Regions from separate parts of the Glutamicibacter sp. genome, predicted to be linked through region 1. Evidence: riboswitches for the same ligand, from Rfam matches in the RefSeq annotation. Region 1 holds a riboswitch; each other region holds the start of a gene.
What was found. A riboswitch is a leader RNA that binds a small molecule or an ion and turns the genes downstream of it on or off. The one in region 1 is predicted to bind thiamine pyrophosphate.

Region 1 (2,253 bases):
TCCCAGGTCAGTTCGTTGGCTTCGCCATTGACCTTCTCCAGCGCCTGGTAGATCGGCACGGTGCCGATGGGCACCGGGGAGTTGCGGATGATCCACTCGCGGGTGGTGTGGATGTCATCTCCGGTGGACAGGTCCATTACCGTGTCCGCGCCCCATTTGGCCGCCCACTGGAGCTTGGAGACTTCTTCTGCGATTGAGCTGGTCACCGCCGAGTTGCCGATATTCGCGTTGATCTTGACCAGGAACGCCTTGCCGATGATCATCGGCTCGGATTCCGGGTGGTTGATGTTCGCCGGGATGATGGCTCGTCCGGCCGCGAGCTCGCTGCGCACCAGCTCGACATCGCATTCCTCGCGCAGGGCCACATAGCGCATTTCCGGGGTGATGATCCCGGCGCGCGCGTAGTGCATTTGCGTCACTCGGGCTCCGCCAACGGCCCGCAGCGGTGGGGCTGAGCGTCCAGCCCATTCCGCGCTGGCCGTGCCGCGGCGGACCGCTGAGCGCCCGTCGTCGTGCAGGTTGCGCTCGCGACCTGCATAGGTTTCCACGTCCCCGCGTTCCAGGATCCACCGCTCGCGGAAGGGCTGCAGGCCTTGGGTGGGTTCGCTTCCCGGTCCGCTGGTGCGATATACCGCCAGCGGCTCGTTGGGCTTTCCATTGGGGGAGTCTGCCAATTCGATCTGCGTGACGGGAACAGAAATTCCCGCAGATTCGCGGTAGGCAAGGGTGTGGGCAGGGTGCTGTTCAAATTGTTCCACTGGGGAAACTCACTTCCTTCGCCGGCATTACCCGGACAGGTTCAACGGTCGCGGACGGCGATAGCCCGATCTCAGCCCTTGCCAGGGCACCCGTGTGGTCGCGAATAACTTAGCACGCTTGGGAGGAAGAAACGCAAATCCGGTGGTCAGAGCCTTGACATCAAGGGAAGGGCGAGGTGCTGGTTCCTGCGGGCCTGGATTCTTTGCGTTGGCCGGAGAACGCTTGCCAGGGGCACCAGGAATCCAGGGTGCACGGCATGGCCGATAGCCGCACGATGAGTTCGCGGCATCTGGGGAGTAACGAAAAGAGAGGCAATCTGGAACCAGATTGCCTCTCTTATTTCGAGCCCCCTGCCGGAATCGATCCGGCGACCTCGTTCTTACCAAGAACGCGCTCTACCACTGAGCTAAGGGGGCAACAGGTAAATACTTTACACAGGTTTTTGAGGTTTGCAAAATCCGTCGGGGATTTGTTGCTGAGGTCACAATATTCCTACTCAAGTCGGGAATGGGCGACAAGGAACCGATGCGATCATGCCGGTTGCCGGGATCCCGGTTCGCGGCCTGGATTCCAGTTGCCGCGCATCGGAGCAGTGCCTGCGCCCATGGTGGACCGGGTGCATTCAAGCACTGTCTTTGCCCGGGGATCGGGAGTGGGGAATCGGGCTGAGGTCAGGGAGTGCCGAGTCGGGATATCCGCCGGTTGGCCATCGGTGGAAGTTCGCGAGATTTTATCCCGCACCCCTGGGGGAATCCGCGATTGACCGCAAGGAATGATCTAGTGAGCATCGTCACCTGGACACTTTTTGTCCCATCCTTCGTCCCTGATGACCAGATGTCAGTTCGCAAATAGTTGCTGACTAGGTGTTTTATTGAATTTTCCGAGTGTTTACCGGGCCGATCTGCCGATTTTTCTTTGCAGGGAAACCCGTGTAGAGTATTTACTCGTTGCCCCCTTAGCTCAGTGGTAGAGCGCGTTCTTGGTAAGAACGAGGTCGCCGGATCGATTCCGGCAGGGGGCTCTGAGTGAGAAGCTTTCTTGGCTTCTACTGGATTGCTTCTCACTTGTGGCGGCGTAGCTCAGCTGGTTAGAGCGCACGACTCATAATCGTGAGGTCCCGGGATCGAGTCCCGGCGCCGCTACCAAAACAAAGATCCTCAGCTTCGGCTGAGGATCTTTTTTGGTTTCCAGGCCCTGAAGCAACATGTTGCTTCGGCGCCGGAACGGCTAGCTGCCCGTGTCCTTCTCCTGGCTCCCGGCCTTGGCTTGCTGAGCCAGCGAGAGCAGCCCCTGGATCGCCTTCGTATCGAAATCAGCTTCCTGGCTTGGCGCCTGATTGGCATCGTGGCCGTGGACTTCGGTATGCAGGCGCTGCATTTGCATATCGAGTTTCGTTGCCACTGCTGCGGCATCGGCGAGCTCTTGCACTAGATGCTCCGGAACTTCGCCTTCGTACTTGTAGAAGATCTTATGCTCCAGGCTTGCCCAGAAATC
Region 2 (2,253 bases), on a different contig from region 1:
GGAATGACAGCGCCATCGACGGCGGCGGCAACTCCGAGCTTGCTGCCGTCACCGGCCATCGAGTTGGCGTCCAGTGCTTTGCCGATCTGCGTGCTGATGAATTCGCGAAGGGTGGTCCCCTCGTCCAGGTTCAGTTGCCGGGAATTGAAATTGATGCCAATGCTTTTCATGGTTGTTGCTCCGTTCGGTGAGTTGTCTAGTTTGCTTTCGCAAAGCGGTGGGGATCCACAGCTTGGTGCAAGGGGTGGGTTTGGTTGCCGTGGACGAGATCCGCGGTGAGCATTGCGCCCAGCGGGGCCAGCAGGACGCCGTGCCGGGAGTACCCGGTGCAGAGCAGCAGGCCCGGATCAAGGCGCCCAAGCAGCGGCCGGTCATCTGGCGTGGCGGGACGTGCCCGGGCAGTTGCCTCGTTCAGCGTGCAGTCGCTGATGCCGGGGACTAGCTTTCGCGCATTGTCCAGCAGCAGGTGCATGGCGCCAATGTTCACTGCCGGTTGCCGGTCTTCTCGAACGCTGGCTCCAAGGACGAGGCTGCCGTCTTTTCTCGGCACGAGATACACCGGCTCCCGGTGCACGATGCCGCGGATGGTGCGGGTGATGAGCGGCGGGCCTGCTGGCCCCTGGATCCGGAGGATGTCCCCGTAGACCGGGCGCAGTGGAAGTTCTTTCAGGCCACCAAGTGTGCCAAGACCGGTGGCCACGATGGTTTGCTCTGCTTCGAGGATTCGGCCCGATGCGGTGCGCACTGCGGTGATCCGGTTCCCGTCGGTCACCAGGGCCTGCGCCCGTTCCTCGATGAGGTGCGGACGCAGATGCTCCAAGAGGATCTTGACGATGGAGCGAGGGTCGACTTGGTGGTCATCTTGGCACAGGACCGCGCCGGAAATATTGGCGGCCAAAGCTGGTTCAAGTTTGCGGGCCTGGCTGGGCAGGAGCTTTTGCGCTGATAGGCCCAGGGATATTTGCAGTTCGGTCAGCTCATGCAGGGCTTCGCGGTCAGCAGGCTCTGCGGCGACAACGAGGGTGGAGTTTTGCAGGTAGTCCGGGCGTTGCCCGGTGACCGATTCGATGTGCTCGATGAATTGCGGATAGGCGGCATTCGAGGCGGCCAGCAGCTGGTGCAGCGGGCCATTGCCCCAGACCGTTTCGGCTGCCGGGGCCAGCATTCCTGCCGCTGCGTAGCTTGCACCTTGACCGGGTGCTGGATCGATGAGAGTGACGGTGTGTGCGCGTGATTCCAGCTCGAACGCGACGGCCAGGCCAATAATCCCGGCGCCAACAATGTTGACATGCACAAGGGCACGCTTCCTTCCTACGGCGGCATGACCCGCATCAGGTGTAGCGGTCGGCTCGGTGCCCTCTCAGCCTGGTCGATTCAGGCTCCCGCGGATTACTGCGATTATAAGCATGATGCAGCTCATAAAGGCGAACTTTATTGAATGCAGATCCGTCATCTTCTGTGATGTACTTGCTGACATGGCATCCCATGATTTCCCTATCGCGCTTCCCCAGGGTTCTGCGCTGTCCAACGCCATCATCTCGTTGGAGCAAGAACTCCTGGAATCCAGCCAACGCCATAGCCAGGCGCAATTGGAACGACGCTTGCATCCTCGGTTCGCCGAGGTGGGAGCCAGCGGGCGAACCTATGATCGCGAGGCCATCATTGCCCAGCTTGCCCAGGAGCCGGCACGGGATGCGGGCTCGTTGACGGTCGAAAGCCCGGTGGCTATCCAGCTTGCAGATCAGCTGGTGCTGCTGCGCTGGAGGTTGCTTTCTGGTTCCCCCAGCGAGCGCAGTTCGCTGTGGATCCATGAGCAGGGCCGCTGGCAGCTGCTCTTCCACCAGGGCACGGCCGCCGCGCGGCCACTTTCCCCTGCAGGACCGAAGGAAGCCGAGCCTGCCGACGCTGAATTCTCGGTGCGATGGCTGCGCCTTTCGGATGCCGACGCCGTCTTTGAGGCGTTTTCCTCGAACCCCGACATGAAGCGCCAGGGCGACGCCGATTCCCCGCAAAAGGCCGAATCGTACGTGCGCGCACTGCTGGAGGCCGGGGACCGCCAGCAGGCGTTGGCCATCGCATATCGAGATCGGCTGGTTGGCTTGGTGTGCGGTACGGTAGATCCGGAAAATCAGAACGCGTGGGTCTGGTATTGGATGAACCAGAATTACCGGGGCAGGTCGCTGGCCACTAGAGCGGTGGCAACCTTGGCGGATTACCTGTTCGACGAGCTGGGCCTTTACCGCTTGGAGCTGG
Region 3 (2,253 bases), on a different contig from region 1:
GAAAGACAGCGCGCCCAGTCCCACCGCGTCCAGCGCTTCGGGGATCCGCTGGCGAATCAGCTCGGGATCCATCCCGAGGTTCTCCGCGCCAAAGGCCACATCATCGGCGACCCTGCTTTGCACGACCTGGGTTTCCGGATCTTGCTGCATCAAGCCCACCGGATGGCTCCGGATAAAGGCATCGCTGCCATCTATGAGGAGCCGGCCGGCGACCTGCTCGGCCTCATCCACTTCCAGCAACCCGGCCATCGCATGCAGCAGGGTTGACTTGCCGGCGCCCGATGGACCGACCAGCAGCACCTTTTCACCGGCGTGGATCTGAAGATCCAGTCCCGAGATGGCAGGGTTCTGCCGGTCGGAGTGCTGCCAGCCGAAACCTGTTGCGGTGATTGCGGCACCGCGCTGGGTCAGTGAGGCTGCACCAGAGCTGGCAAAGGAACTCATTTTGCGCTTTCCAGGTGCGCACGCCGGCTCGCCAGGGCACTCAAAGCACCGGTCTTCGCCAGTCCGCGCGTGGCCAGCCAGGACAGCAGCCCTGCTACGACTACGCCGGAAACGCCGGTGGCGATCACGTGGAAGATCTTCATTCCGGCGGTGTACTCAACGTAGTAGGCCAGGATGTATGCCTCGGAAATGCCGGCGAACAAACCGGCGAACAAGCCTGCCAGCAGCGCCACGCCCAGGTTCCACTTGCGGTAGCGGAATGCTGCGAAGACCAGTTCTGCGCCCAGTCCCTGGACCAGGCCGGAGATCAGTACGGTCAAGCCGTAGTGCGAGCCGAGCAGCGCTTCAACTACGGCGGCCAGTAGCTCGCAGTAGATTGCAGCGCCTGGCTTGCGGATGATCAGTGCGCCGAGCACCGCGGGAAATAGCCACATGCCGGTGAGCAGCGCGGTGGCTGGCGGGAAAGCTGCAAAGGCGAGCGAGAACAGCCCATAGCCGGCACTCCAAGCCCAGAAAATGACCCCGGATGCGACGGCGATCACCGAGGCGACGACGATATCAACTACACGCCAGCCGGTACGCTGCTTCGAAACTGTTTCGTTCATTGTTGGTCCTCCTGTGGAAAGGAGGGGAGATGGACGGAATGAGGGCATACTGCCGCGCCTATCCGCATCCGAGATGCTCGACTTCCTTCGCCGGTACTAGCCGGGGCAGGTTCGAGGGTCTGCGATCTATCGCACTCTCAGCGTCTTGCGACTTTTTAAAAGTCTGACGCTCCCCTGTCGGAATAATTACTGCTCCCCCACCATACCGCAGGTATGCTGGGCAGAGGAACGATATGTCAAGAGCTTGATCGCGAGGAAAAAATGGATAAAGTGCAGAAACTTGTCACTACCGGCATCACCGTTGGCGCGGGCATGCTCGGCGGCAAGCTGGTTGATTTCCTTTGGTTGAAGGCAACCGGCAGCAAAGCACCACGTAAGGGCACTGAGGAAGCAGCTGAAGCTTCCTTCCGCCGTGCATTGGGCTTCGCAGTCGTCTCGGCCCTGGTGGCAGCCATCCTGCAGACCGTGGCCGACCGCAGCGCCAACAAGGTTGTTGCCAAGTTCACCAAGTAAGCTTCGGCGTAAAGCCAAAAGCGGGAGCCGCCCATCTGGGCGGCTCCCGCTTTTTCTCAATCTTGTTCGTCTTGCGATTCGGCCTTGGAGACCGGGGTGGTTCCGGTCGGCGGTGTGCCATTCACCTTGTTGACCACGAGGCTCAGCTCATCGGAGAACAGGGTTTCCTTGGCAGCGTGCTTGGTCCGGTAGCCGGAACGGCCAATCATGTGGGCCGAGACCGGCGCGGTCAATAGCTGCATGCCCCAGGCCAGCGCGAGGACCGGGATCACAGCCCAGCTGCGCAGGTAAATGGCCAGCCCCGCGAAGATCAGCAGGAAGCCGAGCACCTGCGGTTTGGTCGCTGCATGCATGCGGGTGAGCATGTCCGGGAAGGTCAGCAAGCCGATGCCTGCGATCAATGACATCAGGCAGCCAAGGATCAGCAGGATCGCAACGAGGACGTCGAGGAAGAGTTCCATTAGGCATTCCTCTGATCCGAGACGAAGCGCGAGACGGTCACCGAGCCGATGAAGCCGAGCATGCAGGCGGCGACCACAAACAGCAAGTAGTCGGTGTGCTTGTGCAGCACCATCTCCAGGCACAGGGCGGCGGAGATGATCAGCAGCATCACGTCCAAGGCCAGCACCCGGTCAAGGATTGACGGCCCCTTGGCAACACGGACCAGGCAGGCGACGGCACCGAGCCCGAG

Region 2: another riboswitch for thiamine pyrophosphate. It lies ahead of thiO (glycine oxidase ThiO); the one in region 1 lies ahead of thiC (phosphomethylpyrimidine synthase ThiC).
Region 3: another riboswitch for thiamine pyrophosphate. It lies ahead of ACRDT3_RS09930 (ECF transporter S component); the one in region 1 lies ahead of thiC (phosphomethylpyrimidine synthase ThiC).

The regions. Positions count from the first base shown of each region.
Region 1 is NZ_JBOGEG010000029.1:25,320-27,572, forward strand. It holds gene thiC (phosphomethylpyrimidine synthase ThiC) at 1-758, opposite strand, end outside; TPP riboswitch at 755-862, opposite strand; tRNA gene ACRDT3_RS14800 (tRNA-Thr) at 1,104-1,175, opposite strand; tRNA gene ACRDT3_RS14805 (tRNA-Thr) at 1,709-1,780, shown strand; tRNA gene ACRDT3_RS14810 (tRNA-Met) at 1,828-1,904, shown strand; gene ACRDT3_RS14815 (GTP pyrophosphokinase) at 1,987-2,253, opposite strand, start outside.
Region 2 is NZ_JBOGEG010000039.1:7,485-9,737, reverse strand. It holds gene thiS (sulfur carrier protein ThiS) at 1-170, opposite strand, end outside; gene thiO (glycine oxidase ThiO) at 197-1,294, opposite strand; TPP riboswitch at 1,292-1,396, opposite strand; gene ACRDT3_RS16510 (GNAT family N-acetyltransferase) at 1,476-2,253, shown strand, end outside.
Region 3 is NZ_JBOGEG010000013.1:77,246-79,498, forward strand. It holds gene ACRDT3_RS09925 (ATP-binding cassette domain-containing protein) at 1-444, opposite strand, end outside; gene ACRDT3_RS09930 (ECF transporter S component) at 441-1,049, opposite strand; TPP riboswitch at 1,115-1,235, opposite strand; gene ACRDT3_RS09935 (DUF4235 domain-containing protein) at 1,311-1,562, shown strand; gene mnhG (monovalent cation/H(+) antiporter subunit G) at 1,619-2,023, opposite strand; gene ACRDT3_RS09945 (monovalent cation/H+ antiporter complex subunit F) at 2,023-2,253, opposite strand, start outside.